2 regions of the Kitasatospora sp. NBC_01266 genome follow, and region 2 is predicted to be linked to the other one. Evidence: riboswitches for the same ligand, from Rfam matches in the RefSeq annotation. Region 2 holds a riboswitch; the other holds the start of a gene.
What was found. Region 2 has a riboswitch for glycine ahead of gcvP (aminomethyl-transferring glycine dehydrogenase). Riboswitches for the same ligand answer to the same signal wherever they lie in the genome.
Positions count from the first base shown of each region.

Region 1: it holds a riboswitch for glycine, as region 2 does, so the genes downstream of both, gcvT (glycine cleavage system aminomethyltransferase GcvT) here and gcvP (aminomethyl-transferring glycine dehydrogenase) in region 2, are expected to answer to the same signal.

Region 1 covers NZ_CP108458.1:5,528,808-5,534,664, forward strand. The annotation lists gene OG403_RS24190 (L-serine ammonia-lyase) at 1-813, opposite strand, end outside; gene glyA (serine hydroxymethyltransferase) at 965-2,233, opposite strand; gene gcvH (glycine cleavage system protein GcvH) at 2,311-2,691, opposite strand; gene gcvT (glycine cleavage system aminomethyltransferase GcvT) at 2,770-3,888, opposite strand; glycine riboswitch at 4,038-4,143, opposite strand; gene OG403_RS24210 (enhanced serine sensitivity protein SseB C-terminal domain-containing protein) at 4,322-5,143, shown strand; gene OG403_RS24215 (enhanced serine sensitivity protein SseB C-terminal domain-containing protein) at 5,248-5,857, shown strand, end outside.
Region 2 covers NZ_CP108458.1:1,103,408-1,109,264, forward strand. The annotation lists gene gcvP (aminomethyl-transferring glycine dehydrogenase) at 1-2,072, opposite strand, end outside; glycine riboswitch at 2,175-2,302, opposite strand; glycine riboswitch at 2,304-2,409, opposite strand; gene OG403_RS04985 (PRC and DUF2382 domain-containing protein) at 2,578-3,684, shown strand; gene OG403_RS04990 (MFS transporter) at 3,867-5,366, shown strand; gene OG403_RS04995 (DNA polymerase IV) at 5,495-5,857, opposite strand, start outside.

The sequences.
Region 1 (5,857 bases), 4.4 Mb from region 2:
CGCCATGGCGTAGAGGGTGACCCACTCCATCGCGTTGGCCGGGCCTATGCCCTCGGCGCGCAGCGCGCGGGCGCCGGCGGCGGCGCGGCGGCGGACCTTGAGGCCGCCGGGCAGGATGCCCTCGCGGGACATGCCCGCGCTGACGCACTCCTTCATCACGCCCCAGATCTCCAGCAGGCCGGTGCGGATCTCCTCCTCGGTGCGCCAGGCCTTCTCGTTCTCCAGCATCAGGCCGGAGATGGACAGGCCGGTCTCCCGGGTGTGGCGCAGCAGTTCCTCGCCGGTGCGGAAGGGGTAGCGCAGCTGGGTGTCGTCCGGGACCACCCGGTCGGCGCCGATCGCGTCCTCGTCCACCACGAAGCCGCCGCCGACCGAGTAGTAGGTCTTCTCGAGCAGCAGCCCGCCCGCCTCGTCGTGGGCGACCAGGGTCATGCCGTTGGCGTGGTAGGGCAGCGAGCGGCGGCGGTGCAGGACCAGCTGGAGGTCGGGGTCGAAGGCGATCGGGTGGGTGCCGAGCAGGCTGAGCCGCTTGGTCTCGTTGATCCGCTCGACGTCCTGGTCGGCCTTGGCCACGTCGACGGTGCGCGGCGAGTTGCCCTCCAGGCCGAGCAGTACCGCCTTGGGGGTGCCGTGCCCGTGGCCGGTCGCGCCGAGCGAGCCGAAGAGCTCGGCCTTGACGGCGGTCACCTGGTCCAGCAGCCCCTCCGAGCGCAGGCGGCGGGCGAACATCCGGGCCGCGCGCATCGGGCCGACCGTGTGCGAGCTGGAGGGGCCGATGCCGATGGAGAAGAGGTCGAAGACGCTGATGGCCACGGGGGTGACGTCCTTGTCTGGGTCTCGTGGAGCGAGAAGGGCGGTGCGTGCGTACGTGCCACGGGGCACCGGCTCACGTTCCAGTGTGCGCGGTGCCCCGGGGTGCGGGCGGGGTCGGCGAGGGTGATGCCGACCACGCCCGGGGAGGGACTTACAGCTCCGGGTAGAGCGGGTACTTCTCGGCCAGCGCGGTGACCCGGGCCTTCAGGGCGGCGGCCTTGGTCTCGTCGAAGCCGGGCAGCAGCGCCTCGGCGATCACGTCGGCGACCTCGCGGAAGTCCTCGGCGACGAAGCCGCGGGTGGCCAGCGCCGGGGTGCCGATCCGCAGGCCCGAGGTGACCATCGGCGGGCGCGGGTCGTTCGGGACGGCGTTGCGGTTGACCGTGATGCCGACCTCGTGCAGGCGGTCCTCGGCGTCCTGGCCGTTCAGCTCGCTGTTGCGCAGGTCGACCAGGACCAGGTGGACGTCGGTGCCACCGGAGAGCACCGAGACGCCGGCGGCCTTGGCGTCCTCCTGGAGCAGGCGGGCGGCGAGGATCTTGGCGCCCTCCAGGGTGCGCTCCTGGCGCTCCTTGAACTCCGGGGAGGCGGCGACCTTGAACGAGACGGCCTTGGCGGCGATCACGTGCTCCAGCGGGCCACCCTGCTGGCCGGGGAAGACCGCGGAGTTGATCTTCTTGGCCAGCTCGGCCTTGGAGAGGATCACGCCACCGCGCGGGCCGCCCAGGGTCTTGTGGGTGGTGGTGGTGACCACGTCCGCGTAGGGGACCGGGGACGGGTGCAGGCCCGCGGCCACCAGGCCGGCGAAGTGGGCCATGTCCACCATCAGGTAGGCGCCGATCTCGTCGGCGATCCGGCGGAACTCGGCGAAGTCGAGCTGGCGCGGGTAGGCGGACCAGCCGGCGATGATCAGCTTGGGCTGGTGCTCCTTGGCCAGGCGCTCGACCTCCTCCATGTCGACCAGGTTGGTCTGCTCGTCCACGTGGTACGCCACCACGTTGTAGAGCTTGCCGGAGAAGTTGATCTTCATGCCGTGGGTCAGGTGGCCGCCGTGCGCCAGGTTCAGGCCCAGGATGGTGTCACCCGGCTGGATCAGCGCGAACATCGCGGCGGCGTTGGCCTGCGCGCCGGAGTGCGGCTGGACGTTGGCGGCCTCGGCGCCGAACAGCGCCTTGATCCGGTCGATGGCGATCTGCTCGACCACGTCGACGTGCTCGCAGCCGCCGTAGTAGCGCTTGCCGGGGTAGCCCTCGGCGTACTTGTTGGTGAGTACCGACCCCTGGGCCTCCATGACCGCCACCGGGGCGAAGTTCTCGGAAGCGATCATTTCGAGGGTGGACTGCTGGCGGTGCAGCTCGGCGTCGACCGCGGCGGCGATCTCCGGGTCGAGTGCGTGCAGGGACTGGTTGAGAACCGTCATGGTGGCGTCTTCCCGTGGGGCAGGTCGGGTGGGAGCGGCGAGGGCGGCCGCCGCGCTGCGACCGCCCGCTACGTCCGTCAGGACTTGGTGAACTCGCTGTACTCGTCGGCGCTCAGCAGGTCCGCGGGGGCCTCGCTGACCTTCAGCTTGAACAGCCAGCCACCCTCGAAGGCCTCCGAGTTGACCAGGGCCGGCTCGGCGGTGACGGCCTCGTTGACCTCGGTGACCTCGCCGGTGGCCGGGGAGTACAGGTCACTGACGGACTTGGTGGACTCGAGCTCGCCACAGGTCTCACCGGCGGTGACCGTGTCGCCGACCTCGGGCAGCTGCACGTAGACGATGTCGCCGAGGGCGCCGGCCGCGTGCTCGGTGATCCCGACGGTCGACACGCCGTCAGCGTCGGCGGCGGTCAGCCACTCGTGGTCCTTGCTGTACTGCAGGTGCTGCGGGTTGCTCATGGTGCTCATTCTCCAGGATGGGAAGCGGGTGTGCGGGAACGGTCCGCCGGGCGGACGGTCAACGGGGGAGGTCGGACCTCAGCGGGCGCGCTTGTAGAACGGCAGCGCGACGACCTCGACCGGCTCGTGCTTGCCGCGCACGTCCACCGCGACGGCGGTGCCGGGGGCGGCGAAGGCGGCCTCCACGTAGGCGATCGCGATCGGCTTGCCGAGCGTCGGGGAGGGGGCGCCGGAGGTGATCCGGCCGATCGCGGTGCCCTCGGCGGAGACCACCGCGTACTCGGCGCGCGGCACCCGCTTGCCCTCGGAGACCAGGCCGACCAGCTTGCGCGGCGGGTTCGACTCGGCCTTCGCGGCCGCCTCCTCCAGCGCCTTGCGGCCGACGAACTCGCCGCCGTTGGTGGTCTTGTCGAAGCGCACCACCCGGCCCAGGCCCGCGTCGAACGGGGTCAGCGAGGTGTCCAGCTCGTGCCCGTAGAGCGGCATGCCGGCCTCCAGGCGCAGCGTGTCGCGGCAGGACAGCCCGCACGGCACCAGGCCCACCGGGGCGCCGGCCTCGGTCAGCGCCTGCCACAGGTGCTCGGCGTCGGCGGGGGCGCAGAAGACCTCGAAGCCGTCCTCGCCGGTGTAGCCGGTGCGGGCCAGCCAGACCTGCTTGCCGGCCACCGTGGCGGGCAGCAGCGCGTAGTACTTGAGGCCGGGCAGGTCGGCGTCGGTGAGCGAGGCGAGGATGCCGTTCGCCTCCGGGCCCTGGACGGCGAGCAGCGCGTACGCGTCGCGGTCGTCGCGCACCACGGCGTCGAAGCCGGCCGCGCGCTCGGTCAGCGCGTCCAGCACCACCTGGGCGTTGGAGGCGTTGGCGACCACCATGAACTCCTGCTCGGCGGTCCGGTAGACGATCAGGTCGTCCAGGATCCCGCCGTCCTCGCGGCAGATCATCGTGTAGCGGGCGCGCAGCACGCCGAGCGCGGAGATGAAGCCGACCAGCGCGTGGTCGAGCAGCTCGCCGGCCTGCGGGCCGGACACGGTGATCTCGCCCATGTGCGAGAGGTCGAAGAGACCGGCCTTGGTCCGGACCGCGAGGTGCTCCTCGCGCTCGCTGCCGTAGCGCAGCGGCATGTCCCAGCCGGCGAAGTCGGTCATGGTCGCGCCCAGGGCACGGTGCAGCGCGTCGAGCGCGGTCAGACGGGGGGACATGGTGAGACTCCCGGTGTCGTGAATGGACATGCTGGGGTGGAGTCTCCCCGTCTGTCGTCACAACCTGAGAGCTTCACCGCATCAAGGATGACGTGGCTTGCACCGTGGGTGGGCGCACGGCACGGCCGTGTTCCACTTTCCAGATTCGCCTCGCCCACGCGGTAGGGGGGCCTGAGAGATTCCGGGGAGGACTTGCTCCTTCGGCGCCGGTCCGTGCCGAGCTGCGGCACCTCCGGACTCTCCCGCGCGGGTTCGAGCGGCCAGTATGAAGTTCGTGTGTTCGGGCACATCATGGCATGCCGCCGCGCCCTGCGGGAGGGGGGATGGCGGCCGGGACCGGTCGCCGCCCGCCGCTGCGGCAGCGGCGGGCCCGCGCGGCGGGCGCCGGTAGGCTTCCCCTGCACATACGGCGGGAGAAGCGGGGCAGGGGCGGATGGGAACAGAGGGGTACGCCGCGGCGGAGCCGGGGTGGGCGCAGCCCGGCCAGGCGCCGGCCGGCAGTGGTTGGCCCGCCAACGAGCTGGAGCAGGTGCTCACCGCCGCGATCGGCGACCCGGGTGCCACGCCCCGGGTGATCGAGGTGCTGGCCCGCAGCCAGGTCTGGATCCCGCTGCCCGCGGGGGCCGACCCGGCCGGTGCGGCGCTGGACCTGCCGACCATCGAGCTGGCCGGTGCGCCCTATGTGCCGGTCTTCTCCTCCGAGGAGCAGTTCCTGCGGCACGCCCCCGGTCTGTCCTGCGCCCTCGCCCCGGTCTGGGAGTTCGCCCGCGGCCTGCCGCTGGGCATCGGGATCGCGGTCAACCCCGAGGCGCCGGTGGGCATCCCGGTGCCGCCCGAGGGGGTCGGCGAGCTGCGGCGCGGGCCGCGTGACGACCGCTGGGAGGCGGCCGGGCCGGCCCAGGGCGGCGCGGGGGTGCCCGAGGGCGCCCGGGTCGCGCTGCGCGAGCCGGAGCCGGCCGAGGAGCCGGCGGTCTTCCTGTACGCGGTGCGCGCCGAGCTGGCGGCGCTGGGCGGGGTGCTGACGGCGCGTCGGGCGCTGGCCTCGGTGGAGGGCGAGCCGACGGTGCTGTTCGTGGGCGTCCAGCTGGATCCGGCCGCGCCCGCCGACCCGGTGGAGGTGAACGCGGCGCTCGGCCGGGCGCTGGGCGCGGCGCCGCTGCCGGGCGGGGTGCACATGGTGCTGCTGGATCTGGTTGCCGACCCGGTGGTGGACTGGCTGGTGCAGCGGGTACGACCGTTCTACGAGCGCGGCTGAGCGGTGCGGTGCCGGCCAGGGCGTCGGCATGACGGGCGTCACCCACGCGCCGTAGGGTGGCGCCGACGCGCGGCGAGTGCGGTGGCGAGGACGGGAGAGTACCGGTGACGACAGGAGCGGCAGGCGGTGGAGCGGGGCCGTGGGGTCCGCCCCCCGGCGCGGACCCTGGCGCCCTGGAACGGGCCCTGCACGAGGTGGCCCCCGAGCGCTGGGACGCCTACGAGCGGCTGCTGCGCGAGCTGGCCGCCGGGCGGGTCTGGATGCTGCTCTGGCACGGCACCCCGGGCAGCCCGGACGCCCAGTACGGGAACATGGACCTCGGCGGCCACGGCTACGCGCCCGCCGTCACCTCCCCCGAGCAGCTGGCGGCCAGCGGCTGGTCGCGCGCCCACGAGCTGATCTCCGGCCAGGAGATCGCCGCCGCGCTCTACCGCACCCGCTGGGGCCTGTGGCTCAACCCGCACGCGCCCGGTGGCGGGGTCGGGGTGCCGTGGGCCGACCTGCGCCGGGTGGCGGGCGGCCTGGACCGGCTGCCGGCCGGCCCGTTGCGGCTGAGCGAGCCCCAACTCCCCGGTCTTGAGGGTTTCTACGGCCTGCTGACCCACCAGGCCCCCTCGGTGCGCCCGGTGCGGGCGCTGCGCCGGGCCTGGGTGTGCCCGGTGGTGGGCGAGGCCTACCTGGCCATCGGGCTGGAGCTGTACGACACTTCGCCGC
Region 2 (5,857 bases):
AGGTTGGCGCCGTCCACGTAGACCTGGCCGCCGGCCTCGTGCACCAGGGCGCAGATGTCGGTGATCTGGGTCTCGAAGACACCGTGGGTGGAGGGGTAGGTGACCATCAGCACGGCGAGCTGCTCGCGGTGCTGCTCGATCTTGACCTTCAGGTCCTCGACGTCCACGTCGCCGTCGGTCAGAGTCTTGACCACGACCACCCGCATGCCCGCCATCACGGCGGAGGCGGCGTTGGTGCCGTGCGCCGAGGCCGGGATCAGGCAGACCTCGCGCTGGGTGTCGCCGTTCGCGTGGTGGTAGGCGCGCACGGCCAGCAGGCCGGCCAGCTCGCCCTGGGAGCCGGCGTTCGGCTGGATCGAGACGGCGTCGTAGCCGGTGACCTCGACCAGCTGCTGCTCCAGCTGGCGGATCAGGGTCAGGTAGCCCTGGGCCTGCTCGATCGGGGCGAAGGGGTGCAGCTGGCCGAACTCCGGCCAGGTGACCGCCTCCATCTCGGTGGTGGCGTTGAGCTTCATGGTGCAGGAGCCGAGCGGGATCATGCCGCGGTCCAGCGCGTAGTCCCGGTCCGAGAGGCGGCGCAGGTAGCGCAGCATCGCGGTCTCCGAGCGGTGGCTGTGGAAGACCGGGTGGGTGAGGTACTCGTCCTCGCGCAGCAGGGCGGCCGGCAGGGTCTCGGCGATCGCGTCCGCGTCCACGCCCGCGACACCGAAGGCGGCCCAGACCACGGCCAGGTGCTCGCGGGTGGTGGTCTCGTCGCAGGAGATCGAGACGGTGTCGGCGTCCACCTGGTACAGGTTGACACCGGCCTCGCGGGCGGCGGCCAGCACGGCCGAGGCCCGGCCCGGCACCTTCGCGGTGACGGTGTCGAAGAAGGCCTCGTGGGCCAGCTCCACGCCGCCGGCCCGCAGACCGGCGGCCAGCGCGGCGGCGTAGCGGTGGGTGCGGCGGGCGATGTCGGCCAGGCCGTCGGGGCCGTGGTAGACGGCGTACATCGAGGCCATCACGGCGAGCAGCACCTGGGCGGTGCAGATGTTGCTGGTGGCCTTCTCGCGGCGGATGTGCTGCTCGCGGGTCTGCAGGGCCAGGCGGTAGGCGCGGTGGCCGTCGGCGTCCACCGAGACGCCGACCAGGCGGCCCGGCAGCGAGCGGGCGTACTCGGCGCGCACCGAGAGGTAGCCGGCGTGCGGGCCGCCGAAGCCCATCGGCACGCCGAACCGCTGCGAGGTGCCGCAGGCGATGTCGGCGCCGAGCGAGCCGGGCGACTTGAGCAGGGTGAGCGCGAGCAGGTCCGCGGCGACCGCGACGATCGCGCCCAGCCCGTGCGCCTGCTCGATCACGGCGCCAAGGTCGCGCACCGCGCCGGAGGCACCCGGGTACTGCAGCAGCACACCGAAGACGCCGCCCTCGGCGATGTCGGCCGGGATGCCCTCGGAGAGGTCGGCCACCACCACGTCGACGCCGGTTGGCAGCGCGCGGGTCCTGATCACCGCGATGGTCTGCGGCAGCGTGTCCGCGTCGACCAGGAAGACGCCGCCCTTGACCTTGGTGACCCGGCGGGCCAGCGCCATCGCCTCGGCGGCGGCGGTGCCCTCGTCGAGCAGCGAGGAGCCGGAGGTGGGCAGGCCGGTCAGGTCCGAGACCAGGGTCTGGAAGTTGAGCAGCGCCTCCAGTCGACCCTGCGAGATCTCCGGCTGGTACGGGGTGTAGGCGGTGTACCAGGCCGGGTTCTCCATGACGTTGCGCAGGATCACCGGCGGGGTGAAGGTGCCGTAGTAGCCCAGCCCGATCATCGGGGTGAGCACCTGGTTGCGGTCGGCCAGCTCGCGCAGCTCGGCGAGCACCTGGGCCTCGGTACGGCCGGCCGGCAGGTCCAGGCCGGTGATGCTGCGGATCGCCTCCGGGACGGCGGCGGCGGAGAGTTCGTCGAGCGAGCCGTAGCCGACCTGCGCCAGCATCTTCTCCTGGGCGGCGGAGTCGGGGCCGATGTGCCGCGACTCGAAGGGGCTGGCCGCTTCGAGTTCGGCGAGGGTGGCAGCGCTGCGGGGACGACCGGCGGTCGGCTGGGCAGTCATGGTGGTCGAGGCCTCCTGGTCACGGACCGGCGAGGGCACACACGCCGCAGGGCTCATCGCCGTGGGGCGCGGATGAGCCTGGACGGGCGAGCCCGACAGGCCTCCCCCTCTGTCATCGGGACCTGAGAGCTTCGCCCGCACGGAGCTCACGCCCCGTCGGCTTGCACCGTCGGTGAGGGTGGTCCCCGCCGGCTCCCTCGCCGACGGCCCTGCCCTGCTTTCCAGAGTGACCTATCCCACACGGTACGGATGCCTGAGAGATTCCGGGGAGGGTTTGCTCCTTCGGCGCCTCACTCCCCTGCGTTTCCAAGGGTGAGGACTCTCCCGAGCGGGTTCTGCGGTCGCGCCCAGGGTACCAGCGCCGACCTGCGGGGCAGCCGCTCAGGTGAGCGAATCCACTCCCCCAGATGGCCCAGTACGCGCACAAACGGCGGCGCTCGGCTCGCTGCCGTCCCCTTCGTGGCTTTTGGTGTGAATCGCAGGCAGTGACGAGCTGGAGGAAAGCGTGCAGACCGACATCGATCCCCGAGACCTGATCGGGCACAAGGCCGTCGACCGCAACGGCGACAAGATCGGCACGGTGGACGAGGTCTACCTCGACGACGCGACGGGCGAGCCCGAGTGGGCCGCCGTGCGGACCGGAATCTTCGGGCGGGACGCCTTCGTCCCACTCACCACGAGCGAGTTCTCCGGCGAGGAACTGCGCGTGCCCTACGACAAGTCGCTGATCAAGGAGTCCCCCGACTTCGGGGTCGGCCAGCACCTGTCACCCGCCCAGGAGCTGCAGCTCTACCGCTACTACGGGCTGGACTCCCCCGTCGCCGGCCGCCCCGCCGAGCGCACCGGCCCCGCGGGCGACCACGCGGCCGGCGCCCGGGACCTGGATTTCGGCGTCGGCTCAGGTACCGCCCCCGGTGCTCCGATGGCGGCCGCGGCTGCGGCGGCCACCACCGCCCGCCCCACCAGCACCGCCTCCGGCCCCGGCCCCGGCACCGGCACCCAGCAGACCGCCGGCCGGTCATCGACCCCGACGCCGGCACCGGCCACCATCGGCCTGGACAAGCCGACCGAGCCGCAGCCCACCCCCGCCCCGCCCACCCCCGACCCGGTGCACGCGACGCAGAAGCAGAGCGCCGCCCACACCCCGGGCAGCACTCCGCCGCCCGGCCCGATCGAGCTGACGCTGCGCGAGGAACGGCTGGAGGTCACCAACGAGTGGCACGTGCTGGGCACCGCCCGGCTGCGCAAGTACGTGGTGACCGAGCCGGTCGAGCGACGCGTCCAGGTGGTGCGCGAGCGGGTCCGGGTGGAGCGGGTCCCGGTCGGCGAGGCGGAGCGGGCCACCCTCACGGCGCAGGAGATCGCCGAGGCGGTGGAGGAGGTGACCCTGCGCGAGGAGCGCCCGGCGGTGCGCAAGTACCTGGCGCCGCTGGAGCGGGTGCGGATGGTGGTGGAGCGGTACACCGAGGAGAAGGTGATCCGCGAGGAACTGCGCCGCGAGCAGGTGGAGATCCACGACAGCACGAACGCCGCCTCGGGCACGCACGACACCCACGGCGGACCGGCCCACCCGCAGATGCCCCCTGGGGCGGGTGGTCGGCACAGCGGCTGAGCAGCCGAGGAGCATCCGGCCCGGATCCGCGACAGCGGGTCCGGGCCGTCGTGCGCAGCAAAGCTTCAACGGTAGATATTTGACAGACTGAAGCACTTTGGGCATGGTTACTTCAGTTCATTGACTATCGCTGGCTTGAAGCAGCTGAGAAGCCGCGCGAGCCCGTTCCTGAAGGAGCCACCGTGAGTGAGGCAGCCAAGCCCACCGCAACGGCCGTGAAACCGACCAGCGCCCGAGTGCTGCCCGCCCTCGTCCTGGCGATGCTGGCCTACAGCGTGATCCAGACCGCGGTCGTCCCGATCCTGCCGTCGCTGGCGTTGGAGCTGAACGTCTCCGGCTCCGACATCACCTGGCTGATGACCGCCAACCTGCTCTCGGCCGCCGTGCTGACCCCGCTGCTCGGCCGCTTCGGCGACCTGCGCGGCCGCAAGCCGATGCTGCTGATCTCACTGGGCGGCCTGGTGCTCGGCTCCGGTCTCGCGGTGGCGACCCACTCCTTCAGCCTGCTGATCGTCGCCCGCGTGCTGCAGGGCGCCGGTGGTGGCGTGCTGCCGCTGGCGATCAGCATCGTCCGTGACGAGCTGCCCCGCGAGAAGGTCACCGGCGCCGTCGCCGCGATCAGCGCCTCCATGGGTGTCGGCAGCGGCCTGGGCCTGGTGGCCACCGGCCTGCTGCTGGAGCACTGGGACTACAAGTCGATCTTCTGGATGGGCCTGGCCGCCGCGCTGATCGCGATCGTCCTGGTGCTGGTGCGGGTCCCGAAGGACCCGGTGGTGGACAAGGCCGGTGGCGCCGACCCGCTGGGTGCCATCACCCTGGCGGGCTGGCTCTCCGCGCTGCTGATCGCGGTCAGCCGCGGCAACGACTGGGGCTGGACCTCCACCAAGACGCTGGGCCTGTTCGCCGTCGCCGCCGTGGTCGCACTGATCTGGGGCATCATCGAGGTCAAGGTCAAGCACCCGCTGGTCGACATGAAGATGATGGCCCGCCCGGCCGTCGCCTTCACCAACATCTCCGGCCTGCTGATCGGCTTCGGGATGTACGGCTCCTTCCTGGTGATCAGCAACTTCACCCAGACCCCCGCGCAGGTCGCGCACTACGGCTTCACCGCGACCGTGCTGCACGCCGGTGTGCTGCTGCTGCCCTCCGCCGCCGGCTCGATGGTCGCCGCCCCGATCGGCGCGCTGCTGATCGCCCGCCGCGGTCCGCGCCTGCCGCTGGTCCTCGGCGGCCTGTTCGGCGCCGTCTCGATGGCCTACCTGGCGCTGCGCCACAGCGCCGAGGGTGACGTCTACTTCGCGGCCGGCCTCTTCGGCCTCGGCGTGGGCCTGGCCTACGCGGCCATGCCGGCCTTCATCAACGGCGCCGTCCCGGCCGAGCAGAGCGGCATCGCCAACGGCATGAACGCCGTGCTGCGCACCGTCGGTGGCGCGATCGGTACCGCCGTGCTGGGCGCCATCCTGACCGGGGACACCATCAAGCTCCCGCCGCAGATCGCCGCGATCGTCAAGGTGCAGCTCCCGACCCTGGACGCCTACAAGCACGCCTACTGGATCACCGCGGTGATCTGCCTGGTGGCCGCCATCGTGCCGTTCGCGATCCGGACCGTGCGCAGCTCCACCCCGGTGGCCCAGGCCGCCGCGCCGAGCGACGCGCCGCAGCCCGCCAAGACCGGCGCCTGACGAGGCGCCCAAGAGCCGACGCCGACCAGGGATCGGCGGCGTCGGCCGCACGGATCGCCCCGCCCGACTTCTCGGGCGGGGCGATCCGCGTTTCCGGGACCGTGGCGATCCGCGGGCCCGCCACCCGCCTAGTGACCGCCCTGCGGCCGCAACGGCAGCGGGTCGGCGGCCGTCAGCGCCGGGTCGTCCACGGCGAAGGTCCGCACCCGGCCGGGCGGCGAGTCCGGGGTCTCGAACCGCACCGTCACCCGGCCCACCCCGCTGCCCTGCACCCAACCGGGCCCGAACTCCTGGTGGTCCACGTCCTGGCCGGGCAACCAGAGGCGCACTCGCACCGGCTGGTCGGCCGATGCGGTCGGGGTCGGCGACGGCTGCTGGGGCGGGCCCGCGTCCTCCGGCGCGAGCTCCGCCTCGGCTTCCGCCGCTGCCTCAGCGGCCGCCTGCGCGAAGAGGTCCTCCTGGGTGTACTCGGCGAGTTGGGAGACGCCGAC